Regions from separate parts of the Bacillus sp. FG16 genome, predicted to be linked through region 1. Evidence: riboswitches for the same ligand, from Rfam matches in the RefSeq annotation. Region 1 holds a riboswitch; each other region holds the start of a gene.

Region 1 (8,253 bases):
CATTTTTATTCTCTCCCTTTGTCTTTTACGAATCGTGATAGAAAATAAACTTCCATCAGTAATTGATGGAAGCTTATTTTATTATATTACTCCGTTACAACTGAAGCGATAAATGGTAAGTTACGATATTTCTCAGCACAGTCGATACCGTAGCCAACGATAAATTCGTCTGGAATTTGGAAGCCAACATATTCAGCTTTTAAGTCCACTTTACGGCGTTCTGGTTTATCAAGTAATGTACAGAACTTGAGTGCCTTTGGTTTATGCATAAAGAAGTGGTCTTTTAAGAAATGAAGTGTTAAACCAGAATCGATAATATCTTCTACAACAATTACGTTTTTTCCAGTAATGTTTACGTCGATATCTTTTAGGAGTTTCACTTTTCCTGTCGTTTCTGTTTGATTTCCGTAACTAGATGCAGAAATGAAGTCAATTGTTACATCGTTTTTAATGTGACGAATTAAATCAGCAGCAAATACGAATGAACCTTTTAATACTGCGATAACTACGATTTCTTCTCCCTCAAAGTCACGTTCGATTTGAAGTGCTAATTCTTTCACTTTTGCTTGTAATTGTTCTTCAGAAATTAAAGTGTCTTTTATTTCAATATTCATTGTAATCCTCCTACAGTGTAAAACTTGCGAACATTTCGACTGTAAAGGATAGAATAGAAAAAGTCAAAGAAGATAGTAATTTTTTACAAAGACAACGACAAAATCATCTGATGATATGATATACTAAGTATATTAAGAAAACGCTTCCATAAAGGGTGAATATGATGAAGAAGAAACAGTACACAAGTGTAACATTTATAAAAGCATTACTTTTAACAATTGTTCTTGGCCTGTTGGCTTACGTAATTGATGTACCTGCGATTCGTATTTCATTAATTGGAATGACTTTAGTGTTAGGAGCAATTTCGCACGGTATGATGTCGCAGCTAAAAGAAGCTGGACTTGATGATATGAGAGATCATATAGATAACAAGTAAGAAACCTTCATTATATAGAGTGAAGGTTTTTTTGTTTCTTACAAAAATGTAAGGTAGTTGTAAGGCAAATCGATAGTTGCATAATAGCATTTTGGATAAACTATGGGTGTAAGGTAAAAGGCAAGCATATTTTAGGTAAATTAAGTTTTAGGCACTCTATATGTGAAAAAGGAGTAGGAGGGCATGGAGAAACGTTGGACGACCTTTTCTTTTTTAGCGACTAGTAACACCGTAATGCTAGATGGAAAAATGGATTTTTTGCACTTGTTTGATCGTGAAGATGATCATTCTTCTTCTAAATTTACAATGAAATGGAATAAATGGAGCGAAAGTTGTAGGTTTGAAGAAGAGGCCCCTAACGAAGAGCAAAAGATTATTTTAACAAACCCTATTAAAGCGTGGGTTGTTCAACGTCGTAAGTGTAACGTCAAAAATCACTTCAAGAAAACTGAGCCGAGACAATTAGTTATCGCTCCGGCCCATTCTACTTCCAAATCACGCGAAAGTAACATGTGAATATTGAGACACACACCCGAAAAAACATCGTACATATTGCGATGTTTTTTTCTTTTTCTACAATGAAATCTTTAAATGAAATATATTTCATCTGCATCTTATATTTATATCTCTTGCTTATTCTAGTAATACATCCGATGCGAGTTGATGTGAATAAAATATAAGGAGAGAATGAAGATGAAAAAGAGACTATTACCAATTTGTGCAATGGCACTTTTAACAGTAGGATATTCTTCAGTAGCGAGTGCGGATACTGGAACAGTAACAAAGGAAGAAGAAGCGCAAGTACAACAAGATAAAGCTAAAAAAGAAGAAGCAATTAAGGAACAGCAAAAAAATGAAATAGAGAAAAAACAAGCGGCACAAGTACAAGAAAAAAATGATATGGCTAAAAAAGAGGAAGCAATAAAAGCTGAGAAAAAGAGTGAAGAAGACAAAAAGAGAATAGCGCAAGAACAGTTAAAAAATGATATAGCAAAAAAAGAAGCAGCGATAAAAGTTGAGCAAAAGAATGAAGTAGCTAAAAAAGAAGAAGCAAAGCCAGTTGTACAAGGTGAAAAATTACCAAACACAGCATCAAATAATGTAGCAATGATGGGATTAAGTGCATGTCTTGTAGCGATAGGTACATTATTTGGTTTGAATCGTCGCAATAAGGTTAAAGTGTAAATAAAATATTTTCCTATAAAGAATGGGATAATTTCATATATTAAAAATGGTAGGTTACTCCTACCATTTTTGGCATGGAGGGATGAAGAATGAAGTTACTCAATTATATCGGTATCATATTGATGGCTATTGGGCTATTCATGGGATCCTATTACGCTGTGGAATGGTATAAAGGAAAAAGCTCTGCTCAAGAATTAACGAAAGAAGAAATAAAGAGCCTTAAAAATATACAAGATACTCAACTTTCTCATGAAACACCTGTAACTTCTCAAATACCTTCTTCTCAAACAGAACATAAAGAAGGTGAAAAGGTAGCGATGTTAAACATACCGAAAATAAAGAAGAAGTTTTCTATATATTGGGGAGCGGATGATACGACTTTGAAAAAAGGAGTTGGTATGTTTGTTAGTGATTTAACGACAACCCCATCTGGAGGAGGACATACTGTACTGAGTGGACATCGAGATACTGTATTTACAGATTTAGGAGAGTTGAAAGAAAAGGATACTCTTGTTTTAGAGTATGATAATAAAACGTACACATATGAAATTCAAAAGACATGGATTACTCATGCGGATGATCGTACTGTTATTATAAAAAAAAAAGAACCGATATTAACACTGACAACTTGTTACCCATTTGATTATATAGGGGATGCACCAGATAGATATATTATCGAGGCGACGTTAACTGGCAGTTATTCAAAGTGAAATTATAGTTTCTGAAAACGGGAGGGGGATATATCAGTTATGTCAAAAAACATTTTAATTGTTGAAGATGAAGACATATTACGTGAAATATTAAAAGATTATTTTTTAAGTGAGCAATATGTAGTGTTTGAAGCGAGGGACGGGAAAGAGGCTTTAGTTGTATTTGAAGAAGAAGAGGTTGATTTAGTTATTTTAGATATTATGTTGCCAGAACTCGATGGATGGTCTGTTTGCCGAAGGATTCGAAAGACGTCCGAGGTACCTATTATTATGCTAACGGCGCGCGTAGATGAAGACGATACGTTACTTGGTTTTGAACTTGGGGCAAATGACTATGTGACGAAGCCGTATAGTCCGCCAATCTTATTAGCAAGAGCGAAAAGGTTGTTAGAAAGCAGAAAAGTGACAAAGCAACTTTTAGAGAATGAAGATGATACATTATCGATCCACGATATTCACGTTCATTTTCCGTCGCGCACTGTTACGGTAAATCGAACTGATATTAATTTAACGCATACAGAATTTGAAATATTAGCGTATTTCATGAAAAATCAAGGAATCGTTTTAACGAGAGAACAACTCATTTCAAGAATTTGGGGATATGAATTTGCTGGTGATGATCGAACGGTTAATAGTCATATTCGTAATTTAAGAAATAAATTAGGAGAGAAAGCAAAGTACATTACAACTGTAGTACGCACAGGTTATAAATTTGAGGGCAATGTATGAGGAAAGGAATTGTACTAAAATTATTTACTCTTACAACAGCATTGTGCATGTTGATTTTAGCGACGATATTTATTGGACAAACGATATTTTTTAAACAATATTATGCGAATCGAAAAGTGGAAGATATTAAAGTGAATTTAAATTCCTTTGGGAAGAACTATTTAAATCATGCAGGAAATGCAGAAGAAATTCAGAAACTAGAGCAAGACTTTTTAAGAGAAAATAATACGTGGATTACGACATTAGATAAGAACGGGAATTTAAAACATGCAGATGATTTTTATTTTGAAGTAACGATAGATCGTAGGCAACAAAAGAGCTTTGGACAACAAATATTCAAAATTCCCTTAGGTAATCTCGTCAATATAGAGGAGATTGATAATAAATTATCAGAGCATTTTTTAGGGCAAGAAATTTATTTTTCTGGAGTGAGAAAAGAAGATAGTTTTATTCCATTCTCTTTTTCTTTATCTAAACAGAATTTAAGCGGATCTAATAAACCGCTAGAAAAAGCATTTAATGAGAAAATGAGAAAATTATATGAGGAGAAAAAGAAAGCAACCGGGGAACAAGTTGTTAAGGAGAAGAGGCCAGCCGTTCAGGAGCAAGCTGCCCAAGAACCAGATGTTTACATAGGAGGGCGTGTTACGAAAGTACAGTTTCCAGATGTAAAAGGCCCCGTAAATCCAATTTATAAAAACTCTTTATTTTTGGATAGTATAAAAGAATTTCAAACGGATGTATTACTAAAAGAGAGTAATCAAATAGAGTATTCAACAAAGACAATGGACCATGAAAAGAATGATATAAAATATAAATTATTAATGAAACCAATAAAAGAAAAAGATGGATCAGTAACATATATTTATGCGATGGCTTCTTTACAGCCCGTAGATGAAGCTGTACAAATGGTGCAAGATTATTACATCTATATCATTGCATTTGTAGTCGTTCTTATTTTTTTAGCTTCGTTTTATTATTCAAAACAAATTGCAAAACCGTTATTAAAAATAAATGATACGACGAAGAAAATAGCACAATTAGATTTTACAGAAAAAATACCGATTACTTCAAAAGATGAAATTGGAGATTTATCGAAAAATATTAATGTGCTATCAAATAAACTCCATTCGCATATTGGGCAGTTAGAAGAAGATATTGAAAAGGAAAGAAAGTTAGAAAAGACGCGAAAAGAATTCATTTCTGGTGTTTCACATGAATTAAAAACACCGCTAAGTATTATGAAAAGCTGTATTTCTATTTTAAAAGACGGGGTAGCTGAGCATAAAAAGGATTATTATTTTCAGGCGATGGAGAGAGAAGTAGACAAAATGGATACGTTAATTTTGGATATGCTTGAGTTAGCTAAATTTGAATCTGGTACATATAAAATGAAAAAGGCTTCGTTTTATATTGATACAGTAATTGAAGACATATGTGAACATCTATCTGTGGAAATAGAGAAAAAAGAGCTTCGTATTCATAAAAATATATGTTCATTTGAAGTGATTGCAAATCAAGGCCGGATTGAACAAGTCATCGTGAATTTCATTACGAATGCCATACGTTATACACCAAATAAAGAAGATATTATTATTTCTACAATAGATGAGAAGGATCGTATAAAAGTGTGCATTGAAAATAAAGGTACTCACATTGAAGAAGAACAATTAGATAAAATTTGGGATCGTTTTTATCGAGTGGATACAGCTCGTCAGCGTTCACAAGGTGGGACGGGGCTTGGGCTTGCCATTTCAAAGAATATTTTAGAACTACATGATGCTGAATATGGGGCAGGAAATACAGAAGATGGTGTGTTATTTTATTTCTATTTACCGAAAAAAGCGTAGAAAATATGATCTACGTTTTTTTAAATTATTTTCATATTATCTTTACCTAATCTTTATTTTTAATCAGTATAATTTGTTTAGAATATGAGGTTATGTAAGGAGTCGATGAACCGTGCATAGCAATTGGCTAAGTATAATGGTATTTATTTTCTTTTGCGCATTTATTGTATTTTTAATTAATATTACGATATGAAAAAAGAGCGCTCATTAAGCGCCCTTTTTTTGTGTATTCATTTGATAAGCACTGATGCTTTTGAATAAGCGTGGTGAAGTGATAAATAAAAATATAAGTAAAACGGTACATAGAATATAGGAACCAATCATTGTACTACCGTTAAATATTAAAGAATATAGGAAAGCCGACTGGCCTTTTGGTGCATATTGTCCCCAGAAAATGATACCAGCGATAAAGTGACAGAAGTAACGAGCTAGACTACCGATAAAAGTAGCGACGATAATGTATCCAATTACTTTCTTTCCTTGGTTTTGTTTTGATGAAGGTTTGTCTTTACGGCTACCTAAATTTGATTGCTCTTCGCTATTATTATTGGAAGTTAAAAGTGCTTTTTGAATTGGACGATAGAATAACCCAGCAAATCCAATGAATGCGAAAGCAACGAAGTATTCAATTAGTACTTGAATTGGTGTGACGATAATGGCATCGCCTACGACAATTTGTAATAATCCCCAAATTAAGCCTCCTAAGAAAGCCATTTTGAAGCCCCAGCGGTATGCGATAATAAAAATAGGAATCATAGCAAATGAAATGGAACCGCCTGTTGCTGATATTTTGATTGAAAGTGGTAAAATATCGATGACCAAGGCGAAGGCTGCAAGAATAGCAGATTCGATCATCGCTTGTAAATTGGTGTTACGCATGTTGTCTCCCCCTAAATCCAAGTTGTACAAAAAAGAATAGATATCATAGGAGGATACGAAATACGTAAATAAAAATGAGGTATGTATTTCGGACGTTTGCACAATCCCTGCGTTAGCATTAACTAACAGGTTCGAAGGGTCGGAACGAAGTGTTCCCTCTCAGCGGCATGGCTCCCCCAGTGATAACGAGATTCTTTATTTGCTATTGTTTATTGTAAGCGAAATGGATGAGAATGGCAAACAAATGCTGTATGACAATAATTGAAATAGAATTGTAGCGAAATGTTAATAAATATGAAGCAAAAGGGTATAGTACAAGAGAAATTGGGTGTGGTATAATTTTTTTGAAAATAATTATCATTCTCTTCTGAGGGGGAAGGTTATGAGCTTAGTAGATATTAAAATTGGAGAGAAAGTGTTAGTAAAAAGTATTCAGTCTTTAGATCAGCTATTAAAGCGTAGACTAGCTGCTTTCGGTCTTGCGGAAGGAAGCGAACTTCGCTTGAAACAGAAAGCGATGTTCAAAGGTCCTTGTACATTGGAGTGTCGTGGACAGTTAATTAGTATTCGTCATTGTGACGCGAAAATGATAAAGGTGGAATTAGCGTGAATAAGGTAGCTTTGCTAGGGAATCCGAATACAGGGAAGACATCATTATTTAATGCACTTACTGGTTCTTATGAATACGTAGGAAACTGGAGCGGTGTAACAGTAGAAAAAAAGGTTGGTAAATTAAAAGATAGACAAGGAACATTAATTGATTTACCAGGTGTGTATGATTTAAATCCAGTTTCACGTGATGAAGGTGTTGTAACAAACTTTCTATTAACAGAAGAATTTAATCATATGTTAAATATCGTAGATTCTTCGCAATTTGAGAGAAATATGCATTTAACGTTGCAATTACTTGAATTTGGTAAGCCGGTCTCAATTGGTTTAAATATGGTTGATGTGGCGAAGCAAAGAGGAATTGTCATTGATGTAAAACGATTATCAGAACTATTAGGTGTAACAGTCGTTCCTGTCGTTGCAAGAAGTGGAAAAGGTTGTGAAGAACTACTTACGACTCTTAAAGAAAATGACAAAAAAGAGAAAAAGCCATTCCTTATTTCATATGGTGTACAAATGGATGAAGGAATTGGAGAAGTAATTGCTCTTTTAGAGACAGTGAATTACGAGCATCCGAGATGGTTAGCTCTTCAATTTTTAAGTAATAACGAAGTAGTAGAAAAAGAAATGAAAGCATTACCAATTTATAAGGAACTCATAGCCATTCGATCTCGCTTAGAAGGAAAACTTGATTGTACGTTAGAAGAGCACATTTACAAAACTCGTGAAGCGTATATTGAAAAGTTAAAAACAAATGTTATGAAGCATGAGAAAGAAGGAAAAATTCCTTTTTCAGAAAAAATTGATAGATTAATTACACATAAAATTTTAGGACTTCCAATCTTTTTAGCAGTTATGTTTTTTATTTTTCAGGTTACGTTTACGTGGATTGGTACACCTTTATCGGATATGTTAGATGAGTTTTTTGGTGGTCAGCTTACGGATTGGGTGACGGCTGGACTTACAAGTATTGGAGCTTCTGATTTTATTCAAGCACTCGTTACAGAAGGTATTATTGCCGGTGTTGGTGCTGTATTAGTATTCGTACCACAAATCTTTGCACTATTCTTTTTCATTTCATTATTAGAAGACTCAGGATATATGGCGCGAATTGCAGTTGTTATGGATAGAATTATGGAGTTTTTCGGCTTAAACGGAAAAGCTTTTATTCCGATGATTATCGGTTTTGGATGTAACGTTCCAGGTATTATGGCAGCGAGAACGATTGAACAGGAGAAAGAGCGCTTACTTACAATTTTAGTAACACCGTTTATGTCTTGTTCAGCACGATTACCTGTAT
Region 2 (8,253 bases), on a different contig from region 1:
TTGCCAAAATTGTCGGGCAAGTTATTTCTGTTCCCTTCCAAATTGAGATTTTCGCCTTCTTTTTGGAGGCTTTATTCATGTCGATTTACGTATATGCAGCTGATAAACTTCCTCCATTTATGAGATTAATCTCGCTATTTTTCGTCATGCTTGGTGCCACGGCATCCGCCGTGCTCATTACATCAGCAAATACATGGATGAATACACCGGCAGGCTTTTCAATGAATCCAGATGGATCTGTTTTTAACGTTGATCCGTGGAAAGCTTTCTTTAATCCGAGTTTTGGCACAAGTGCATTCCATGTCGTTATTACGGCTTATGCAACTGGTGCGGCTGTCATTGCTTCTATCGCTGGATTTAAATTATTGAAGAAAAATTTAAGTACACGTGAAATTGCTTATCATAAAAAAGGGCTACTATTAGGGCTTGTCGTTACATTTATTACAGGCGCTACGATGTGGCTTTCAGGACATGAATCAGCGATTGCCTTACATAAACACTCACCTGAAAAACTTGCATCTGCTGAAGCTTTATTTGAAACGACATCACACGCACCGCTATCCATTGGCGGAGTTGTGGATCCTAATACACTTGAACTAAACTATGCACTTGAAATTCCAAACATGCTTAGCTTATTAGTGGGACTAGACCCTAACACTGTCGTAAAAGGTTTAAAGGAATTCCCACAAGAAACATGGCCACCATTTTATACACATACACTGTTCAACTTAATGGTCGGCACTGCTGCGTTTACCTTTGCAGTTGCAGCAATTGCGCTCTTATATTGGTACTTCGTTTACCGAAAAAAGGGAACAGAACTACCGAAGTGGCTACTTTGGGGGGCTGCCGCATGCGGACCAATTATGATGCTCGGTATTGAATTCGGATGGATTTTCAGTTGTAGCGGTCGTCAACCATGGACAATTTATGGTATGCAGCGTACCGTCGATGCATCTACACGCGCTGATTTCGTCGGTCCTTTATTTATTTTGTTCATCATTTTATATATTGGACTCGCTATTTTAACAGTCTTTGTTCTACGGACATTCTTTAGAAGACATCCATTAAAGAATGATTTACAACACCAAGGAGGCGATTCTCATGCATGAGGAAAGTATTGCAATCATCATCTTATGGGCCCTTATTTTCGTATACAGTATATTAGGGTCCATCGATTTTGGCGCTGGTTTTTGGGGCATGGTATACGCAAAACATCCAACGCTCGCTGCCAAACTTGCGAATCGGTACTTATCACCTACTTGGGAAGTAACAAATACGTTTCTTGTTTTCGTCGTTGTCGCATTTCTCGGCTTCTTTCCGAAAGCGGCCTTTACCCTTGCGACAGTAATGTTCGTACCAGTTATGTTAATTTTAGTGCTCGTTGCAGTACGTAGTACATTTATGGTGTTTGCTTACTCCTTGCCGAAATATCAGTACCTTCTTCGGGTTATTTCAGGTATTACTGGTCTCTTAATTCCAGCACTATTAATTACCGTTTTACCCGTTACAGAGGGAGCCTATATTACAATGTCTGAAGGGAAAGAAGTACTCCTGTATGGAAAACTTCTTTCTAGCCCAGTTATCTATTGCTATATGCTCTTCGGAATAACGTCTGAACTATTTCTCTCCTCTCTCTTTCTCGCTGATTTTGCGAGAGAACAAAGTTCAGAAGATACGTATAGAATTTATAGAAGAAATGCCATCATCCTTGGTCCTGCAACGCTCGTTACGGCGATCATTGCCCTCGTTGTAATGGATCCAGAAACACATTGGCTTATGCAAGGATTAATAAAGCAATTCCCGTGGTTTACAGTTTCTATTGTTTTATTCGTTATCGGATACTCGTCCCTTTGGTGGACAAACAAAAAGTACAATACACTAGGATACCCTCGCATTGCCGTTTTAGCTGTCGTCGCTCAATATGCATTTGCAAGCTACGCTTACGGCGTCGCGCATTTACCGTATATTATTTATCCTGACGTAACTGTATTTACAAGCTTTACAACGACAGAAACGTTCTATGCACTTCTCATTCTATACGCAATTGGGATTGCAATTTTATTACCAGGATTTATTTTCTTCTGGAATTTATTCTTGAAGGATCGTACTTTTTTGAAGGAAAAATAATATAGCCTTAGAGTCTGTTCCAAAAGGTATTTTGGGATAGACTCCTTTTTCATGTTTTGTCGGTAAATCGATATATTTTAATAATCGCTGATATATTTTCAGTTGCGCCGATATATTTCAATAATCGCTGATATATTTTCAGTTACACCGATATAAGTCTCATTTACTACCTTACCACCCAATCAATTTATAGACTCCTATCACAATAGTTATTTCACTACTAGTGACACTTGTCCTTTAGCTTGAAAAACACATATTCGCTTCATCTCGTTATACGTCTAGTTCTTCTTATTTTTTGCTGAATATACTACCAATATAAACTTGAGACAAGCTACATCTGTTCAAGGGGAAATAGAAAGGTAGGCAAAATATGAGCATTGAAATATGGATTACTATTATTGTATTCTTCTTAACGATGATTGTTATCTTTTGGCGGCCTCGTGGTTTAAATGAGGCATGGCCAGCAGCAATCGGTGCTGGCATTATCCTGATTACTGGACTTGTGTCAAAACCAGACGTCATGGACATTATAAGTAAAATTGGCGGTGCCTCCATAACAATATTAGCGACCATCGTTATGGCCGTTATATTAGAAAGCTTCGGCTTCTTCCATTGGTCCGCAGCAAAACTAGCAAATTTAGCAAAGGGTTCTGGTCACCGTTTATACTGGCATATTCAATTACTATGTTTTCTTATGACTCTTTTATTTAATAACGACGGTAGTATTTTAATTACAACTCCAATTTTAATTCTTCTTCTAAAAAATCTTCAATTAAAACCTCATCAGCAAATTCCTTATTTATTAAGTGGCGCTTTAATCGCTACGGCATCTAGTGCACCAATTGGTGTAAGTAATATCGTAAATTTAATCGCATTAAACATCGTCCATATGACTCTTTATATGCATACTGCTATGATGTTTGTACCTGCAACATTAGGCTTATTATTTATGTCATGGCTTATGTATACAGTTTTAAAGAAAAAACTTCCGAAAAAATTACCTGTTTCTTCATATGATATTGAAGAAATTTTCTTCACGAAAAACTTCCATCCACTAAAAGGAAATAATTCTGTTGATACGAAACAAAAGCGTACAAAATTCATGTTAAAAGTATTAGGTTTCGTCTTCCTTATGCGCTGCCTTTTATTCGTTGCATCCTTCTTATCGATTCCAATCGAAATTGTTGCTGTACTCGGTTCACTCGTTCTTCTCATCTGGAGATGGTACTACTTACGAACAAACCCTGTCGATATTTTGAAAAAGACACCGTGGCACATTTTAATTTTCGCTTTCTCTATGTACGTCATTATTTACGGGCTTCACAACGCAGGATTAACAGCGGCGCTTGTAAATTGGCTTGAACCAGTTGTAAGTCAACATCTACTCTATGCTAGCTTTGCAATGGGTGGACTCGTCTCCCTCCTCTCTAACGTCTTCAATAACCATCCTGCACTTATGATTGGTACAATCACATTAACAGAAATGGGACTAGACCCAGTCACATTAAAAACTATCTACCTCGCAAACATTATTGGTAGTGACATCGGTTCACTATTACTACCAATTGGTACACTCGCTTCACTCATTTGGATGTATATTCTGAAACAAAACAAAATTAAAGTAAAATGGAAAGACTATTTAAGTGTATCCCTTATCGTTATTCCTCTCACAACAGTCGTCACATTATTCCTCTTATACTACTGGGTACACCTCTTCTTCGCCTTATAAAGTGAAACTTTAATCAGTGCGGGTTTTGTTCATCCCCCACTGATTATTAGTTAAACCAATCGGGCTTTTACGGGCAGCCCGACCCCGACCTAACTTCTTTGCTTCCGCTGAATTTTGAGGAGGGGGTCTTACTGCCCACAAATAGCGGGATAAACGACAGAAGCCCGCTTTGCTACCGTCTTAGCAAAGCGGGCTTCTTCTATATTTAAGTTAGGTACTACAGTGTGATCAATCAAGTAAAGAGGTGTAACGTGTTATTGGTATAAATGACTACCAGTGTCTTTAAATTCTTTCGCTTTCTCTTTCATCCCTTTTTCAATTGCTTCTGTCGTTTCTAAATCATTTTCTTTCGCATATTCACGAATATCATGTGAAATTCTCATACTACAAAACTTCGGTCCACACATGGAGCAGAAATGAGCCATTTTCGCACCTTCTGCTGGCAATGTTTCATCGTGATATTCCATCGCACGTTCAGGATCTAAAGATAAATTAAATTGATCGCGCCAACGAAATTCGAAACGTGCTTTTGAAAGTGCATCATCACGCTGATGAGCCGTTTTATGCCCTTTTGCAAGATCAGCCGCATGCGCTGCAATTTTGTACGTAATAACACCCGTGCGTACATCATCTTTATTCGGTAAACCTAAATGTTCTTTCGGCGTTACATAACAAAGCATCGCCGTTCCAAACCAACCGATCATCGCAGCTCCAATTGCCGATGTAATATGGTCATAACCTGGTGCAATATCTGTCGTTAGTGGCCCAAGTGTGTAAAACGGCGCGCCCTGACAAATATCAAGTTCTTTCTCCATATTCTCTTTAATTAAGTGCATCGGTACGTGTCCAGGTCCTTCGATCATAACTTGCACATCATGTTTCCAAGCAATTTTGGTTAATTCACCAAGTGTTTCAAGCTCAGAAAACTGTGCTTCGTCATTTGCATCTGCAATCGAACCTGGACGTAATCCATCTCCGAGAGAGAACGAAACATCATACTGCTTCATAATTTCACAAATCTCTTCAAAATGAGTGTATAGGAAGTTTTCTTTATGGTGGAATAAACACCACTGTGCCATAATCGAACCACCACGTGAAACGATACCTGTCGTACGCTTTGCCGTGATTGGAATGTAACGAAGCAATACACCAGCGTGAATCGTAAAGTAATCCACGCCTTGCTCAGCTTGCTCAATTAACGTATCACGATATACTTCCCACGTTAAATCTTCTGCAATTCCGTTTACTTTTTCCAGCGCTTGATAGATCGGTACAGTCCCAACTGGTACAGGCGCGTTACGAATAATCCACTCACGCGTCGTATGAATGTTTTTACCTGTAGATAAATCCATAATCGTATCCGCACCCCAGCGCGTTGCCCACGTCATCTTCTCTACTTCTTCTGCAATAGAAGAAGATACAGCAGAGTTTCCGATATTTGCATTGACCTTCACGTGGAAGTTACGCCCAATAATCATCGGCTCTGCTTCCGGATGGTTAATATTCGCTGGTAAAATGGCACGGCCTTCCGCGATTTCCTTACGAACAAACTCCGGCTCTACACCTTCACGAATCGCAACATATTCCATCTCAGACGTAATAATGCCATTACGTGCATAGTGCATTTGCGTAACGTTTGCACCTTGCTTCGCTCTAAGCGGCTGGCGATCCATTTGCGGGAAAACAGATGTATGCTTCGAAGCCACTTTCACACCGTCATCCTCTGGTTTCACTTCGCGCCCTTCGTATGCTTCTACATCACCACGCCCCATAATCCAAGAGTGGCGCGGTGTTGGAATACCTTTTTCCAACTCGACCTTATACGCAGGATCTGTATAAGGACCGCTCGTATCATACACACGGATTGGCGGATTTGGAACGCCATTCGTTTCGCTTTGTTCAATCTCACGCATCGGCACTTTCATACCTTCTCGTGGTCCATTCACATATACTTTTTTACTCCCTGGTAAACTCGATTTCAATTCAATTTGCTCAGCTGAAACAGATTGTTTCATAAATTTTGTTGCCCCCCTGTTCGTGACAAGGACGAGATATGGCCAGCGCATGCCAAAATAAAAAGAGCCAGGTCCATAAAAAAATAAGGACCTGGCTCATAAAGACATCATTATGTAAAGCCGTTAACTTCCCTACGCTGGTACGAGCCAGATCAGGTCCAAAGGGTTAAGAAGTTCACGCGCTTCTCTCTCAGCCTACGCATACGTTAGGCACCCCTAGTTTATCACTGATTTAATTTTCAATACTTTCCCATCATACACGATAATCTGAAAAATGCAAAGTTTATTTCTTTTGTTGTTTATGGAATCATCCACGTTAAATAATATGCCTGCACATACGTCATAATACCAACAATAATTACGAAGAACACCCTATTGTAAAAATAGTTTATAACTTAACATGGGAGTTTAAAAACATCTTCACCACAAAGAGTGTTGAGAATCTCGACCATTGTATTAAAAAAATTAAGAATACTAATATACAAGAGTTTAAGAGCTTTACGAATGGATTAGCCCGGGATATTGAAGCTGTCAGAAATGCGGTAACTTATGAGAATAATAATGGTCTTGCCGAAGGGAGCATAAACAAGTTAAAGCTTATTAAAAGAATCATGTATGGTCGATACAAATTCTCCACATTGCGGACAAAGATTCTACTTTTGGAGAGAATGAGACTTTTCAACTAACTCCGGAAAGAACCATTTTTTACTTGCTAAATACATTCATCAGTCCCGTTTGACAAAGAGCCTTTGTCTCTGCTGCATTTCGCTACAACTGCTACTGTTACCTGCCATACAACCTGCAATAGAGATAGGTAACAATTTACTATACAAGGAACAAAATTGACCTGCTCCTCCATTTAGTGATTTAACTATCTTTATTATTCAGAGCTAAAACTCAAAGAGAAATCTCTTACATTTATCGTAACATTATTTCCTTAATATGTTAATTTTTTGTTATCTTGTTAGTTAAAGGGGGACTTAGTACAAAAAATAACCGTAGATAGTAGCACGAACACCGTTCTTGTTATAATTAATTTTTTTCAGAACGTCTATAATCCTCTTTTAAAAAATATATGTAAATATAATAAAAAACGAATGATTAATAGAAATATTCTACACCACTCGTTTTTTATCGGACTTCTTTTTACTGTACTTTTATTTTCTTTATGAGTTATTAGAAAAATAATTGTCTATATAAGTCTTTATTTTTTCAAAATTCTTTTCCATAAATAAGATTGCTGGTACTTCAATTATTGGAAGATTATTTTCATTATCGAAAGCTGGACACGGTTTGGGAACTACCAAATAGTCAACTGAGTTTTTATCTCTAATATAATTAATTGAAACATCATAATACTTAGAAAAATATTCCTTCAAATCATCCTGATTCCTTAAAAATGGTAGAGAAAATATTGAACCATAATTTATACCAGCATCGACAATTAATACAAAGCATATTTTTTTCATGATACACCCTCCTCGTATAATAAGTTTTAAGTTAATAACTGTTCCTTGAAAATTAAATAGTTTTTATCTTCAAGAGCTACATCAAAAAAATGATGTATGGGTAAAATTTAGTCTTGGATACTGGGGGATTTCCCCAGATAATGGAAGTACGGAAATGGACCCCTCGGGAATATGCTTACTCCTCCTGTAGTTCGACCACGTTAAAAGACTGTGACCCAGACCAAAATGCACTGCATACGCACAAGCTGTATCGTTTTCCTTCACTTACCTCTCATAGTGGGGAGGGCAGCTTAGATGAAGGCAATCATTGAATACTCATACGCGAGGTTGTGGCTATGTTTTGGACTCTAGGGAGATCCCACAGTATCCAAGCTCATTCCAAATACTATTCAAAGAAAGGAGGTCCTTTCTTTGAGATTATTCGTAGCTATTGATGTAAGCTCTGAAAAACTTGATGTATGTTTTCTTGACAGTCATGACACTGTTTTGAAAGAAATTTGTCTTTCAAACGATGTGAATGGTGCCAACGCCATTAAGGAGGATGTTCTCCATTTTCATCAGTTGTACAACTATAAAAAAATTGTCATTGGTATGGAATCTACTTCCGTCTATAGTTTCCATCCTTCCATGTTCCTAACGGAAGATAAGGATTTGAGGGCTTTAGACGTGGAAGTGGTCGTACAAAATCCAAAAGCCATCCATCGGTATAAAAAACTCTTTGAAGAAGATAAGACCGATAAAATAGATGCTTTCCGTATTGCCGATTTTTTACGAATCGGACGGTATAATAAGTTTCTTATCAAGGAGGAAAAATACGTTGCCCTTCAACGTTTAACACGATCTAGATATCAACTCGTTCACCAGCAAACAGAATGTAAGCAACACTTTCTGAAGAACCTTTACTACAAATGTA
Region 3 (8,253 bases), on a different contig from region 1:
CATCAATCATTACATCAACGTTTGTAACAAGTTCTTCTAGCTCTTCAGCTGTTACATCTTGAACGAGAGCTTCTATTGTTACATCGCTATTAATCTCTTCTAAACGTTTTTTAGCCGCTATAGCTTTTGGAAGATTATTCTTTACGTCGCTCTCTGCATACAATTGTTGTCTTTGTAAATTACTCCAATCTACATAATCACGGTCAACAATTGTTATCTTGCCAACACCTGCTCTTACAAACATCTCTGCATTTGCACTACCTAATGCACCTGCACCGATAATAAGCACATGCTTTTCTCTTATCTTTTGCTGTCCTTCTTCTCCAATTGGAGAAAATAGTTCTTGGCGAGAATATCGATTATTCAACTACGCTCATTCCTTCTAAAGGACTACTTGCAGTTGCACAACGCTTACGTGCAATACGACCTGCTTCAAATCCTAAACGGCCTGCTTCAATACTTAATTTCATTGCCTGCGCCATTTTAATAGGATCTTTCGCTCCTGATACAGCTGTATTTAATAACACGCCATCTGCTCCTAATTCCATTGCAAATGCCGCATCAGCTGGGCTACCAATACCGGCATCGACGATAACTGGTACTGTCGCTTGTTCAATAATGAAGCTCAAATTTAATGGATTTACAATACCAAGTCCTGATCCGATTGGAGATGCTCCTGGCATAATCGCATGCACGCCAAGCTCTTGTAATTTACGTGCTAATACAACATCATCAGATGTGTACGGAAGTACGATAAATCCTTCTTCCAGTAACATTTCAGATGCCTTTAACGTTTCTACCGGATCCGGTAATAACGTTCTATCATCACCAATAACTTCTACCTTTATCATGTCACAAAGCCCAGACGCTTTTGCTAATTTTGCAATACGAACAGCCTCTTCAGCATTTTTTGCCCCTGCTGTATTTGGTAATAACGTATATTTTTTCACATCAAGTTTCTCTAATAAATTAGGTTGCTTTGCATCAAAGATATCCATACGACGTACCGCAAACGTTAAAATTTCAGCTTCAGAAACGTCAATTGCCTTTTGCTGTACGTCAAAATCAGGGAATTTACCTGTTCCTAATAAAAGTCTAGAATGAAATGAAAATGGTCCAATGTTTAACATAATCAACCGCCTCCTACGAAAGTTACAATCTCAATTTGGTCTCCATCAAAAACAGATGTATCTGTATGATCATCTTTTTGTAAAATATCTTTATTACGCTCTACTACAACAATTCTGTTATCTAGTTCTAAATGTGTAAGTAGCTCAGCTACTGTTTTTACACTCGCTGGCACTTCAAGTTGGTTACCATTAATTTTTAACTTCAAACTTCCATCCCCCTTTCTAAACTCTTCTAGAAAGCAATGAATCTAGCAAATGATTTTCTTGCTTTCCTTCTATTAAATCAGCCATATACTGACCAGAAACAGGACTTAATAAAATACCGTTTCGATAATGCCCAGTACAAGCATATAAACCTTTTATTTCTTCATGCTCTCCCATATAAGGAGCTTCATGATTCGATTGTGGTCTTAATCCTGCCCATGTACTTTCCCATTCCGCTTCTTTTAAAGCTGGCAATATTGTATAAGCACGCTCCAATATAGAAGTTATACTTTCTGGCTGCACAGTTTTATTGAACGTATGGGGCTTCATTGTTGCCCCAATTACGTAACGCCCACCGCGCTTTGGAGCAATGTAAAATCTTTCTTGAAAAATAGGTGCTTTTAAAAGTTGTTTTCTACTCTTTACCGCAACCACTTCTCCTTTAACTGGATATGTACCCCAATCGCGGTGAAAATAACTGAGTAACTTCGTGCTCCATGAACCTCCTGCAATAACGACTTTCTCACATGTGACAATACCTTCGCTCGTAAAAATTCCGGTCACTTTATTATTTTCAATACGAATATCAAACACTTCTGTCTGTTCATATATATCAGCACCTGACATTGCCGCAGAATGTGCGAATGCTTTCGTAAGCTCTGGTGCAATAACATGACCGTCTTTCGGATAATATACTGCTCCTATAATGGATTCGGATAGATACGGCTCTTTTTCCCGCACATGATCTCCCATTAGAAAGTAGGAATTTTCACCTGTTTTTTGCTGCCAATCCATAATGTGAAGAATTCTTTCCTTCTCATCTTCATTTTGAGCAATACGATAAATTCCTTTTTCTTCATATCCAATATCAATACCCGTCTTTTCACGTAAAACTGCTGCAAGTTGTGGAAATATAGCTCGGCTTTCTCTAGCAAGTTCAAATAGCGGATCATACGCATCCCATTCTGCTTGAACACCAAGTAAACCAGCAGCTGCTTTCGAAGCTTCCGATGCAATTCTTTGCTTCTCTACAATCGCTACTTTATGTCCTCTTTCTGCTAGAAAATGTGCAACTGAACTACCAATTACACCACCACCAATAATCGCTACATCATACTTCTCACACATGTTTTTCCGCCCACTTTCTTATTGATTCCTTATAAGATTTAGCTTTGCTATACGGGTTACTACTACTTACTATTCCAGACATAACTGCTATACCGCTTACACCGTTAGTAAGGACATCCACTGTGTTTTCTGGAGTAATTCCTCCAATTGCTGTAATCGGTATAGATAAACACCTTGCAATGTCTGAAATTTCTTCAAGCCCTCTCGCTGGCACACCTTTTTTACAATCTGTCGGAAATACATGACCATAAACGAGTGAATCCGCTCCATTTTTAAATGCTACTATCGCTTCATCTAGCGAATGCACAGAATAACCGACATGCAAATACGAAAACTTTTCTTTCACTGACTTTACATCTGTGCTTCGATACCCTAGTTGAACACGAGGAATATTTAATAAAATTGCAATATCAATTCGATCATTTATGACAATTTTAGAAGCCGGAAAGCCTTCCATTAAAAGACTTTCCACACCTTCATATAACTCCTTCGTACTCTTCTCACGCTCACGAATATGCAAATAATCAATCTCACTCTCAATTTGCATCGCTACATTCACTAACTCTTCGAATGGCATATGGCCATTTGAGATTACGTGGAGCTCATTTTTCATATTCATTCGCCTACTTTAAAATATTTTCGAATAGTTCATCGGCTGGGACAGTTTCTTTCGTCATTCCTTTGTCCTTCAGCCATTTATTTTGTTTCTCCCAAGATTCTTTTGAATCTGATAAAAATGGCTCATCTTTCGTTTCCATCTTCTCTAATAAAATTTTCATACTTTCCTTTTCAACTTCTGGCACAAGTGGGAAGTTTTCTTTTTCTTGATGATTTAATAAAATATTCAATGCTTCATCTGGGTTTTTCTTCATGAAATCATAGCCTTTTTTCGTACCACGTAAGAAAGCTTGCAACGCTTCTTTATCTTTTTTCAACGTTTTATCACCTGTTACAAACACAAGCTCATGATAGTTCGGTACTCCGTAATCAGCTGGATTAAAGTAAGCTGGTTCATGGCCTTCATGACGCATAACCGGTACTTCATGATTAATGTATGCCCCTGTTACCGCATCCACTTTTTTCGTAATTAAGGCTGGTACTAAATCAAATCCAACATCAACTACTTTCACTGTATCAGGATTACCACCAGCTTCTTTTACCATCGTTTTTAAATACATCTCACTTAAAGGTGTTCCAGAATATCCTACTGTTTTTCCTTCTAAATCTTTCGGTGATTGAATGCCCGCTGATTTCAGCGATACGACATGATTTAATGGCGAACGTACGACAGCCCCAATTGATTTCACTGGAATTTGCTCATTTGCTCTTGCCATAACAACATCTGGCTGATAATACAAGCCAACTGTCACCTTCCCTGCTGCTGCCAATGTTAATGGATCAGTCGGATTAGAAGGGAATTTAATATTTACCTTTACACCTTCTTCTTTAAAGTATCCTTTTTCAATTGCTGCATAAATAAAGCTATGTACCGCATTTGGATACCAATCTAACATGACTGTTATTTCTTTCTCTTTTTTACTTTTGTCTGATGCTGAATTACTCGAACATCCTGCAATCATTGCAATTAATAATGTAAACACAAAGATGCGCTTTAAAAATTTCATGAATGCTTCCTCCAACTAATGAATTTCTTTTCTAATATGGAAATAAGTACGACGAAGAAAATAGCTAATAATGATAACAATACAATGGGTGCAAATACGCCAGCTCCATCTAACTGCGTCATCATTCTCTTACTGAAATATCCAAGTCCAGCTTGTGCACCGAGCCATTCTCCAATTGCTGCTCCGATAACACTAAGCGGAACTGCAATTTTTAAAGCTGAGAAAAAATAAGGAAGAGCAGACGGCAACTTTAGTTTAAGAAAAATATCTCTTTTCGTTGCTCCATATGTAACTAAGAGCTCCTCCCATTCTTTTTTCGTACTACGCAGTCCATCATATGTATTGACCGCAATCGGGAAAAACGTAATTAAAACTGTGACAACAACCTTACTCCAGATTGTGTATCCAAACCATAAAACAAATAACGGAGCAAGCGCAGTAATCGGAATCGTTTGTGAAGCAACTAATAATGGATAAAATGCTCTTTCCATCCATGTACTCGCATTCATTAACATCGCTAGCCCTACACCTAATACGATAGAAATCACAACACCTATTAAAACGACGTATAACGTTGCAGGTAAATGAACCGTAAATAATATGTCTTTTAGTTTCCATATCTTCATTACAATCGCAGACGGTGACGGTAAAATATACATCTCATCTACAATTCTTGCTCCTATTTCCCACACAGCAAGTAAAATACTAGAAAGTGTAATAGCAGGAACTAATTCTTTCAATCGGTTCATCACACAAGTACCTGCCTTTGTAACATACTAAGAAGCTCATCTTTCAGCGCTAACACTTCCGGTTTATATAAATCTTTTCGTGTTCTGTTATGATCAAGCGGTACAATCCGCTCAGTCAAAGTCGTTATCGGCTGCTGTTCCACTACTAAAACTCGGTTCGAAAGAAATAACGCTTCTTCAACATCATGAGTAATGAATAAAATTGTTTTTTCCCACTCTTGCCATTGTTCAAACAACCATTCTTGTAAAGAGGCCTTCGTTAAAGCATCTAACGCGCTAAACGGTTCATCTAATAACAATATCTCCCCGCCCGTTAATAAAGTTCGGATAAAAGATACGCGTTGCCTCATACCACCAGATAAATCTTTCGGATGTTTTGTCTCATATCCTTGTAAACCAAATTTATATAACAGTTCCTTTGCCTTTACTTGTGCTTCTTTCTTCTGTACACCTTGGCACTCTAGCGGCAAGGCGGCATTCTCAATAATTGTTCTCCACGGCAAAAGCATATCTTTTTGCGGCATATACCCTACAGGATGGTGCTTTGTTTCTGTCAGTTCTATCTGTCCAGTACTTACCTTCTCTAGGCCTGTAATAAGGCGAAATAAAGTACTTTTCCCACATCCACTCGGTCCGATAATACTGACAAACTCTTTCTCATGTATAGAAGCATTTAATTCATGGATGATTGGTTTCTCATCGTAATGAAAAGAAACATTATGAAACTGTAGTATGTTCTTGCTCCTCAAATCCCCACATCTCCTTACGATAGGACATATCCCAGAATAAATATTCAAATCGACTGGAATATAAGAAAATCTCCTCTAATCTATCTAGTTCTTTCTCAGACTTTCCAACTGCCATTTCATTTAATAAATCTATTAACCAAATACAAAGATTACCGTATTCTTCCGAACTATATCCTTGAATCCACTCACCAAAAAACTCATGATCTCTTGCTCCAGGAATATCATTTAAACGCTTTCCAATTTCCCAGTAGCTCCACATACAAGGAAGAAGCGCTGCTATTAATTCCGCAAGTGTGCCATTTTGAGATACAGACATCATGTAATTTGTATAAGCTAAATTTTTAGCAGATGGTTTCGCAGACTCTATCTCCTCTATAGAAATTCCAAGTCTTTTTGCATATTGTTTATGGATTGTCATTTCGCCATTTAATATTCCATCAATTTGTTCAGCGAACTTTCCCATTACTTGTGGATTCGTTGCTTTTACAACACCAATCGCATATAACTTTGCATAATCTAGCAGATATAAATAATCTTGAATAATATAATACTGGAATTTATCTTTTTCTAACGTGCCATCTCCCATACCCACTACAAACGGATGATTATGACTCATCTCCCAAACTGGTTGCACAGTTTCTAATAATCTATCGCAAAATTTCATTTCTCTATCCCCTTTCAATATATGTATCTAAATAAAAAACCACTTCTATATATAAGAAGTGGTTACAGCAAATAAAATTATACATTTATTCGATGTTCCACTTCCCTTCGCTAGTATTACCTAGATCAGGTGTTATAAGGGTTAAGGATTATTCCTCTCTCAGCAAATCAAGCACCCCTAGTGGTTTCAATATGAAATTTTCAAATAAAAAAGCCCCGTTTCTATACGCAAAGAAACGGGGACTCATTGTTAGTGTCCGAATTGCTTCCCTACGCTAGCATAATCTAGATCAGGTAATAAAAAGGATCAAAGGCTTACGGCCTACTCTCAGCTGGCAACACCAGCTCTCCTAGCAAACTATAAAATTATCACTGTCAGTATAACACCCTAATAAGACATCATCAACTGTTTTAATTTTCTTAATTATCAACAAAATATTGAAGTTATAAAATACATACATTCTATTTTAGAAAATAAAACCCCAATTAATTGTATAAAAAGGAATCATTATCCTCAAAAAATTTATTTTTATATTGATTTCATATTACATTTATGTGAATACACCCACTATATTATATCTTTATACTATAATAAAATTACAACTATACAACTAGAGGAGGTCTCTATTCCATGAATATGAAAGCTACTGCTTTAACAGCAACTACTGTAGCGATTGCTTCTTTACTTCCTTCTATGGGTGAAACAAATGTACAAAAAGCAAACGCTGAACAATTATCTAATATTAAAACTGGGTATGTCAAAGTCGATCAAGTAGCATTACATACAAAAGATAACGTAAAAAGCACATCAATTGATACAATTCGCTTTAATACAAAAGTGAACATCCTTGAAACAACTAATGGTTGGTATAAAGTATCTGTTCATAATAAAGTAGGTTATGTACAAAAAGATGCTATTTTACTAAAAAACAAACTTCAATCTAATGATCAATACATCGTCAATGCTAATGCATTAAACGTTCGCTCTGAACCTAATTTAGAATCTTCCATTTTAGATGTATTACCAAATGGCAAGTTCATTACCGTTCAAGAAGATCAAGGCGAATGGTATAAAATATCACACAATGGCCAAACAGGTTACGTACAAAAAGCATTCGTTTCTAATGGTTCACAGCCCTTAGTAAAAGGAATCACCGTTCAAAATAATACAAAATATACTGTTGCAACACCTAATCTGAATGTACGTAGCAACACTAGTACAAGTAGCGCTCTACTCGGTTCATTACAAAACGGTACACAAGTACAAGTAGTAGAAACTGTAGGAACTTGGTATAAAATTCGTTTTGGCACAGGATACGGATATGTAGCAAAACACTATGTAGTACAAAATCAACCACAAGCTAAAACAGAGCAACCTTCATCTATTCCAGCTGCTTTCAAATTCCCTGCTCAAGGAAGAATTAGCTCAACCTTTGATATACGCTGGGAACAAATGCATTATGGTATAGATATTGCCGCTCCAGGGAACGTCTCTATCCAAGCTGCTGCTGCAGGTAAAGTTGTGAAATCTTATTATTCAGCTAGCTATGGAAATGTTGTGTTCATTGCGCATCAAATCAATGGGAAATTATATACAACTGTTTATGCCCATATGAAGGATCGCACTGTACAAACTGGTGATCAAGTACAAACTGGACAATTAGTAGGTCATATGGGAAACACAGGTCATTCATACGGGCAACATCTTCATTTTGAATTACATAATGGAGAATGGAATTTTGAAAAAACAAATGCAGTAAATCCACTGCCATATTTAGTTAGGTAAATTGTATGCCACGCAATATACCTCTTATAATTGAATACGTAGCCTTTTTAGGTTTAATCTGTTGTTTAATCATTTACAATACAAACATTGTATTTTTATCTATTATTATTGCTTTTGTTGCATTAGAAATTATGATGGAATCATTTCAAGTACAACTAAAACAAAAAATTGCCCATATTTATAATGCTATTTTTCTTTTGAGTGCTCTCATAACAAATA
Region 4 (8,253 bases), on a different contig from region 1:
ATCGTTGCTGCCATTAACTTTGACCGTACTGGTACAACAGGTATCGGTAAATACGTATTAAATCATAGCTTTATGATTCCAGGTTTAATCGCAACATTTACTTCTATCGGCATTGGAATGCTTTTAATTTCTATTATGTTTTAAAGAAAAAGCACAAACCTTTATTTAAAAAGGTTTGTGCTTTTTTAATCAAACGTTTGTTTAAAATTTGGGGCAGTCCATTTCTCCATGTAGCACTTAAAATACTACACGTCCTTCCCTACAAACTTCTCTTTACTTCTTCAGCTAATTTTCTCGTACTTTCATACGCAGATTCAGCTAAACTAATTGCTGAAATAACTGAAACACCTTCCGCACCCGCCTCTATAACTGCCGCTGTATTTTCAATTGTAATCCCGCCAATACCAACGATTGGCACTGTAATTCCTTGTTCTCTAAAATAAGCTAATCCTTTCGTTCCTTGAACCGCTTTCGTATCTTTTTTCGTACTCGTTGGGAAAATAGGTCCAACGCCTAAATAATCTGCTCCATGTTCGATTGCAAAGCGTGCTTCTTCAATTGTATGAGCAGATACACCGATAATTTTATCTCCCATTTTTTCACGAACAGATGTAATTCCTTCATCATCTTGTCCTACATGAACACCATCTGCATCTAATTCAATGGCTAATTCTACATCATCATTTACAATGAAAGGAACACTATATTCCTTACAAAGAGTCTGCAATTCTTTTGCAAAACGCACTCTATCCTCTCCAATTAAAGAACCTTCCCCCTTTTCACGAAATTGAAAAAGTGTCACTCCACCATCTAACGCTTCTTTCAATACAGTTAAAGGATCCTTCGTGCAGTTATTGCTTCCCATAATAAAATACACTTGTAATAGGTTAGACATTTTCTTTGTTTCAATGCGCATCATGTGTTTCATCCCCCTTACTCTAACTCCTCAATCTTCCCATACTTCTCCATATCAGCTGAAGTTGTATTCGCTAATTGATTTAAAAATTCAATTTGGAAACTACCTGGCCCTTTTTCTACTGTTTTAGCAGCTGCCAGTTCTGCAGCTACACCATAAAACGTTAATGCGGCTACTGCTGCTTTTACATAATCTTTTTCAACTGCTACAAATGCTCCTATTACCGAAGTTAGTAAACACCCTGTTCCCGTAACTTTTGTTAAAATAGGATGACCATTTCGAATAAGAACAGTTCGCTCTCCATCTGTAACAACATCTTCTTTTCCAGTAATGACCGCAACTGTATTTAGTTCATCTGCTGCCTGCCTTGCAATACTTACAACATTTCCATTTCCAGTACCAGCGTCTACCCCTTTAATTTCCCATTTCTCATTAATAACGTTTGCTATTTCAGCCGCATTTCCGCGGATAATTGCTAAATCGATTTCAGCCGGAATATGTCTCGCAACTTCTGTTCGATACGAAGTTGCTCCTGCACCAACTGGATCAAATAGTACTGGCACATTGTTCACATTTGCTGATTTACCAGCGAGTAACATCGCTTCTACTTCCTCAGGACGAAGTGTCCCCATATTTAATACTAACGCTCCAGCAATGCTAGCCATTTCTGCTACTTCCTCTTTTGCATACGCCATTACAGGCGATGCCCCAAGTGCCAACAAACCGTTAGCAGTAAAATTTGTTACAACAACATTTGTAATATTATGAACTAACGGATTAGATTCTCTCACCAAATCCACTACTTTACTAATTTCTTTCATATTCATCCTTTTCATCTCCTAACTATAATGATGGGAGATACACAAAAAGACACTTTGCGCGTACGCAAAGTGCCTGAACATGTGCTTTTACACTCTCCCTACGCTGGCATTATCCAACAGGTTCAAATGGTCAATGACGGACTAGTAGTCATCCTCTCAGTTTGTATCCACAAACTCCCATGTGTTTCTTATTCATCTACTTCAAAGTCTACTCTTATTCTAGTAAAATAACAAGTTCTTTACTTTTCTATTTAATATAGGAGCAACTGATAAAGTGAAGGCTTTTACGGGCAGTTGTTCCCCCACCTAACTTATTTGCTTTCGTTGAATTTTGAGGTGGGGATCTTACTGCCCGTTAATGCGGGATAAAGTGAAACTTTAATCAGTGGGGGTTTTGTTCATTCCATTAAAAACAGCTCAAATATGGAGCGAAACTGAATCTCAAGAAGATGTATGCTATATTTAACTTATGGAAATTTGAAAGGATGTTTTTAATATGTCAAAAAGCGTTGTAATCGCTGAAAAACCTTCCGTTGCACGAGATATTGCTCGTGTACTGAAGTGTGATAAAAAAGGAAACGGCTATCTTGAGGGTAGTAAATATATTGTAACTTGGGCTTTAGGTCATCTCGTTACATTAGCAGATCCAGAAAGCTATGATGTGAAATATAAACAGTGGAATTTAGAAGATTTACCGATGCTACCGGAGCGTTTGAAATTAACGGTTATTAAACAAACTGGTAAACAATTTAATGCTGTAAAAAGTCAGCTACTTAGAAAAGATGTAAATGAAATTATTGTAGCAACAGACGCTGGACGTGAAGGGGAATTAGTCGCACGCTGGATTATCGATAAAGTTAAGCTAAATAAACCAATCAAACGTTTATGGATTTCTTCTGTAACCGATAAAGCAATTAAAGATGGTTTTGCAAATTTAAAACCAGGTAAAGCCTATGACAATTTATACGCTTCAGCAGTTGCACGTTCAGAAGCTGACTGGTATATCGGTCTTAATGCAACTCGCGCTTTAACAACTCGCTTTAATGCCCAGTTAAATTGCGGCCGTGTGCAAACTCCTACTGTTGCTATGATCGCTAGTCGTGAGGATGAAATAAAGAACTTCAAAGCACAAACTTACTACGGCATCGAAGCTCAAACAATGGAGAAACTCAAACTTACTTGGCAAGATACAAATGGCAATAGCCGTAGTTTTAATAAAGAAAAAATTGATGGTATTGTAAAAAGTTTAGATAAACAAAATGCTACTGTTGTGGAAATTGATAAGAAACAGAAGAAATCATTCTCTCCTGGTCTTTACGATTTAACTGAATTGCAACGTGATGCAAATAAAAAGTTCGGTTACTCTGCCAAAGAAACATTAAATATTATGCAGAAATTGTATGAACAGCATAAAGTGCTAACGTACCCTCGTACAGATTCACGCTACATTTCATCTGATATCGTTGGAACACTTCCAGAACGTCTAAAAGCATGTGGTGTTGGAGAATACCGTCCCTTCGCACATAAAGTATTACAAAAGCCTATCAAACCTAACAAATCATTTGTTGATGATAGTAAAGTAAGCGATCATCATGCGATTATTCCAACAGAAGGATACGTTAACTTCTCAGCATTCACAGATAAAGAACGCAAAATTTATGATTTAGTTGTAAAACGTTTCTTAGCTGTTTTATTCCCAGCATTCGAATACGAGCAACTAACATTACGTACTAAAGTTGGTAGTGAAACGTTCATTGCACGCGGAAAAACAATTTTACATGCTGGTTGGAAGGAAGTATACGAAAATCGATTTGAAGACGATGATGTAACTGATGACGTAAAGGAGCAGCTTCTACCTCGCATTGAAAAGGGCGATACATTAACTGTAAAGTTAATTATGCAAACATCAGGTCAAACGAAAGCACCTGCACGCTTTAATGAAGCAACTTTACTTTCAGCAATGGAGAATCCTACAAAATATATGGATACTCAAAATAAACAACTTGCTGATACGTTAAAGTCAACTGGTGGATTAGGTACTGTAGCGACACGTGCAGATATTATCGACAAACTTTTCAACTCTTTCTTAATTGAAAAACGTGGTAAAGATATTCACATTACATCAAAAGGTCGTCAATTACTTGATTTAGTACCAGAAGAATTAAAATCACCTACACTAACTGGTGAGTGGGAACAAAAACTTGAGGCAATTGCAAAAGGAAAACTCAAGAAAGAAGTATTCATTTCGGAAATGAAGAACTATACGAAAGAAATTGTTTCTGAAATTAAATCGAGTGATAAAAAATATAAACATGACAACATTTCAACGAAGTCTTGTCCAGACTGCGGCAAACCAATGCTAGAAGTAAACGGCAAAAAGGGAAAAATGCTCGTATGCCAAGATCGTGAATGTGGTCATCGTAAAAATGTATCTCGTACAACAAACGCTCGCTGTCCGCAATGTAAGAAGAAATTAGAATTACGTGGTGAAGGTGCAGGTCAAATCTTTGCATGTAAATGTGGCTATCGCGAGAAATTATCAACATTCCAAGAGCGACGTAAAAAAGAATCTGGAAACAAAGCTGATAAACGTGACGTTCAAAAATATATGAAACAACAGAAAAAAGAAGAAGAACCATTAAACAACCCGTTCGCAGACGCATTAAAAAAATTAAAGTTCGATTAAACAAAAAGGTTCCTACCGCTCTCGGTAGGAACCTTTTTCTTAATGAATAATTTTACTTCCTTTTGCATTCTCAACAAATTTTTCACTTGATTTGTTAATTGGTGTTTTCAGTAATAACGCAGCAACGATCATAACTACTACGAAAACACTTAACACAAGTAAGTCTCTTATTACGATATCCCAAAGCATTCCGCCAACCGTTTCACGAATTGCACTAATTGCGTATGTGAACGGTAAGAACGGATAAATTGCTTGGAAGAATTTCGGTGTCATTTGAATTGGGAATGTTCCGCCCGACCCTGCTACTTGCAATACAAGTAAAATGATCGCCATCGATTTCCCAACGTTTCCGAAAATAGAAACGAGTGAGTATACGATACAAACGAAGACTCCACCAATAAATAAACTAAATAATACAAACCAGAACTTATCGACTACGTACGTACCGAGTAAGAATATATCTCCCATCGATACGATAAACGCTTGTGAAAGACCTATCGTTAAGAATGTTAATAAACGTCCGAAGTAAATTTCATGGCTCTTATAATTCGCGCCCTCTTCATGCACTTCTACCGTTAATAATGAAACCATTAATAATGCGCCTACCCATAGTGCAAGCACTGTATAGAATGGTGACATCGCTGAACCGTAGTTCGGCATCGCAAATAATTTATTCTCTTTTAAATTTACTGGATTCGCAAAGTAATCACTTTGCTTTTCAACATCGTTTTTCAATAAGCGTATGATGTCTTTTATATCTTCTTCAGATTCAAAATCACGAATTTTATTTGCTAAGCCTTTAATCTTTTTCTCAGTCTCCGGCATTTCAGCTTTAATGTCTACTAATTTCTTTCTACCGTCTACTAAGCCTTTTGATGAATCTTCTAGTAATTTTTTAACATCTGGAAGCTTTTTGTCTGCATCATTTAAAATTTGAGTTGTATTTTTCGACATCTCTTTTGTACGAGCAATTGCTGTATTGAAATTAGGTACAATTTCTGAATCATACGTCGATAATACATCTGTTAATTGAGCTGATCCGCCCTTCGCAGCATTGTTAATACTTTCAATTACATCTTTTGTAGGTTTCTGGCCATTGTTAAGAAGTGTAATTCCCTTATTCGTTGCCTCTACACCTTTTTGTAAGCTGCTTTTCGCTTTGTTTAATTTTGCGATTCCATTATTAAGGTTTTTATCACTATTTACATCCGCTAAAACCTTATTTGTACTTTCTAGAACTGGAATCATATCATCAATTAAACCGATTCCAGATTGGAATTGACCATTTAAGCTATTTAAAGCTACTTTCGTTGAATCTAAACCGTTAATACCTCTATTTTGTACATCTTCTTTTGCTTTCTGTAAATCTGCTTTTGCACCCTCAATACCATTTTTTACTTTATCGTAATCTGCTTTTGCATTATCATATACTGCATTTGCATCAACTTTGGCTTGATCGACTGTGCTAACTGCTTTTTTATAATCTGCTACAAACGTTTCATTATAATCTTTTTCAGCTTGATCAATTAATCCATTTGCTGCATCTAATTTTTGATTCGCTACATCTGTTACATCTTTCTTTACTTCTTGTCCTTTGCCAATAACATTTACAATATCTTTAATACCGTTATTTGCATTTTCCATACCTTTTTTAACATTAGTTAAGTGATTCACTCGCCCTTGGAAAAAGCTTTGACCAAAATCAGTAGTCGCCGATTTTTGAAGTTCAGTAAAGAAATTAATAAGATATGAAATACCATCTGTACCAGTTTGTAATCGTTCTGATACCGCATTTAAATCTTTCTTTGCTTGTTCTGGATCAAACTGACCATTTTGCAATCCATTTAAAACACTTTTCCCATAAGCTGTTCCTGCACGTGATGAACTTAAAACATTATTTACTGTTTGATTAATATTTTGCGCTATACTCTTATAACCATCACTATTCAACTTAGAAAGATCTGGTCTCGCTGGGAATTCAGGTAATCCATTCATTCCAGACAAGTCAGGAATATTTAGTTCTACACCTGGATTCATTAAAAAGTCAGTAAATGCATCTGCACTATCCATAACGCCTTTTGCTGCCACTAAATCATTTCTTATCGTCCCTGGAGCATTTTTTAATGTTTGATCTTGTCTTGCAAAGAACTTATCTAAATTCGCCAATGCTTCCTGCCCATCATTTATTACACTTTCTACAACCGGCAACTCTTTTTGCGCTACTTTCACAACATCTTCTGCTCGAGTCGCATCATCTAACGCCTTATCCATAAGTGTATTCATTTCTGGGAACTGCGCTTCTAACTTAAATACAAGATCTTTTACTTTTTCGATACTTGGTAAGTTTGTTTCTAAATCGATTCCAAGGTCATTGAAAATTTTAAAAATCTCACCGTTTGCTGTTTTTACAAAGTTTTTACTAATTTCTTCTGTAATACCTGATGCACCTTTTGCTGTAATCTTCGGTGCAATCGCGTTTACTTTTTCATTCACATAGTAATCCAGTTCTGGTTTTTTAGGATTTTCATCCAGAACAGTTGCAATTTTTTCAGAGAAGTCTTTTGGAATCGTAATACTTGCATAATAATCCCCACGCTCAACTCCGTAAATTGCTTGTTTTTCATCTACAAATTTCCAGCCAAGATTTTTGTTTTTCTTAAGGGAGTCTACAATCTCTTTCCCGATATTAATATCTTTCCCTCTTAAATTAGAACCTGCATCTTGGTTAGAAACTGCAATGGGAACCTCTTTTGTATTTCCATACGGATCCCAAGAAGCTTTAATGTTAAACCATGCATATAACGATGGTAAAATCATTAATCCTAAAACAATAACAATTGCAGCCCAATGTTTGGCTACATTCCGTAAATCTGTCTTATAAATACGCCAAATCTGTTTCATAGAAGTTATCACCTAATTATATATTTTTCCTTCTTTAGAAAATGATACATGCATTTTGCAATTATATCACTTTCTACATCGTGTATTAACCAAAAACGTACTATTTTTTCCCATTAACTTTCACTTACTTTATTATATAACGAAGTGAGTCAAAGTATGAATACAAAATGACCAAATCGGTTTTACATTCAATAATAACAAATATATATGAAATGTCATAAAAAATACAAGTATTTTCTCTTGGAAATACTTGTATTCCTAAAAAAAATCCTCACAGCTTTTATTCTCTGTGAGGATTTCTTCTATTATATATCCAATTGAACCTCTACACCGAAATGATCTGAAATTACATTTCTGTTTGTACCATTAAAAATAACTTTTGAAGAATGAACTTTTTTACTTTGGTTACACAATATTAGATCGATTCGCAAATTATGTTTATTTTCATCCCAACCAGCAATCTCGCCTTGGACAGTCGTTCCTTCATCCTTCTCTATTGCTAATTCATATGTGTCATACAACCCTTTTTGCATCATATGCTCATAACCTTCGCCTTCCAAGCGAGCATTGTTATTAAAATCCCCCATTAAGAAGGCGAGCTTATTGCTATCTACACGCTCCATCAAACGATCGACTTGACCTTTGAATGACTCTTCTTCATCATTCCACCAACCGAGATGGCAAGAATAAAACGTTATATCCTTACCATTATAAGCAATTGTTGTACTTACAATTTTACGCGTTTTCCAATACGTTGTATCCTCGTTTTCTGAAATAAAGAACGTATCTTCTTTTATAATATTATGCTTCGTTATAATCGCTAATCCTTCTTCGTACACGTCATAACCAATATGAGAGAAATCCCAAGTAATATTGTAATCTTTTACATGTAGCGCTTTTAACTCTTCTAATAGTAAAAGTCCAAAATT

Evidence for each region. Region 1 has a riboswitch for thiamine pyrophosphate ahead of ACODS7_RS15705 (energy-coupled thiamine transporter ThiT). Riboswitches for the same ligand answer to the same signal wherever they lie in the genome.
Region 2: another riboswitch for thiamine pyrophosphate. It lies ahead of thiC (phosphomethylpyrimidine synthase ThiC); the one in region 1 lies ahead of ACODS7_RS15705 (energy-coupled thiamine transporter ThiT).
Region 3: another riboswitch for thiamine pyrophosphate. It lies ahead of tenA (thiaminase II); the one in region 1 lies ahead of ACODS7_RS15705 (energy-coupled thiamine transporter ThiT).
Region 4: another riboswitch for thiamine pyrophosphate. It lies ahead of thiM (hydroxyethylthiazole kinase); the one in region 1 lies ahead of ACODS7_RS15705 (energy-coupled thiamine transporter ThiT).

Annotation. Positions count from the first base shown of each region.
Region 1 covers NZ_JBMDKC010000039.1:6,127-14,379, forward strand. The annotation lists gene ACODS7_RS15665 (diacylglycerol/lipid kinase family protein) at 1-3, opposite strand, end outside; gene hpt (hypoxanthine phosphoribosyltransferase) at 87-614, opposite strand; gene ACODS7_RS15675 (hypothetical protein) at 776-991, shown strand; gene ACODS7_RS15680 (hypothetical protein) at 1,175-1,507, shown strand; gene ACODS7_RS15685 (LPXTG cell wall anchor domain-containing protein) at 1,685-2,176, shown strand; gene ACODS7_RS15690 (class D sortase) at 2,266-2,886, shown strand; gene ACODS7_RS15695 (response regulator transcription factor) at 2,926-3,615, shown strand; gene ACODS7_RS15700 (sensor histidine kinase) at 3,612-5,465, shown strand; gene ACODS7_RS15705 (energy-coupled thiamine transporter ThiT) at 5,673-6,344, opposite strand; TPP riboswitch at 6,431-6,532, opposite strand; gene ACODS7_RS15710 (FeoA family protein) at 6,727-6,954, shown strand; gene feoB (ferrous iron transport protein B) at 6,951-8,253, shown strand, end outside.
Region 2 covers NZ_JBMDKC010000018.1:38,229-46,481, forward strand. The annotation lists gene cydA (cytochrome ubiquinol oxidase subunit I) at 1-1,109, shown strand, start outside; gene ACODS7_RS09310 (cytochrome d ubiquinol oxidase subunit II) at 1,102-2,127, shown strand; gene ACODS7_RS09315 (arsenic transporter) at 2,498-3,856, shown strand; gene thiC (phosphomethylpyrimidine synthase ThiC) at 4,111-5,871, opposite strand; TPP riboswitch at 5,984-6,099, opposite strand; partial or broken gene ACODS7_RS09325 (L-lactate permease) at 6,171-6,242, opposite strand; gene ACODS7_RS09330 (transposase) at 6,288-6,557, shown strand; gene ACODS7_RS09335 (hypothetical protein) at 7,038-7,340, opposite strand; gene ACODS7_RS09340 (IS110 family transposase) at 7,752-8,253, shown strand, end outside.
Region 3 covers NZ_JBMDKC010000076.1:2,435-10,687, reverse strand. The annotation lists gene thiF (thiazole biosynthesis adenylyltransferase ThiF) at 1-367, opposite strand, end outside; gene thiG (thiazole synthase) at 360-1,130, opposite strand; gene thiS (sulfur carrier protein ThiS) at 1,133-1,336, opposite strand; gene thiO (glycine oxidase ThiO) at 1,353-2,462, opposite strand; gene tenI (thiazole tautomerase TenI) at 2,455-3,075, opposite strand; gene ACODS7_RS22925 (ABC transporter substrate-binding protein) at 3,086-4,087, opposite strand; gene ACODS7_RS22920 (ABC transporter permease) at 4,084-4,836, opposite strand; gene ACODS7_RS22915 (ABC transporter ATP-binding protein) at 4,836-5,585, opposite strand; gene tenA (thiaminase II) at 5,554-6,249, opposite strand; TPP riboswitch at 6,335-6,438, opposite strand; TPP riboswitch at 6,499-6,610, opposite strand; gene ACODS7_RS22905 (SH3 domain-containing protein) at 6,880-8,034, shown strand; gene ACODS7_RS22900 (hypothetical protein) at 8,040-8,253, shown strand, end outside.
Region 4 covers NZ_JBMDKC010000047.1:21,840-30,092, reverse strand. The annotation lists gene ACODS7_RS17775 (anaerobic C4-dicarboxylate transporter family protein) at 1-144, shown strand, start outside; gene thiE (thiamine phosphate synthase) at 260-919, opposite strand; gene thiM (hydroxyethylthiazole kinase) at 934-1,743, opposite strand; TPP riboswitch at 1,816-1,928, opposite strand; gene topB (DNA topoisomerase III) at 2,234-4,423, shown strand; gene ACODS7_RS17755 (YhgE/Pip domain-containing protein) at 4,463-7,324, opposite strand; gene ACODS7_RS17750 (endonuclease/exonuclease/phosphatase family protein) at 7,630-8,253, opposite strand, start outside.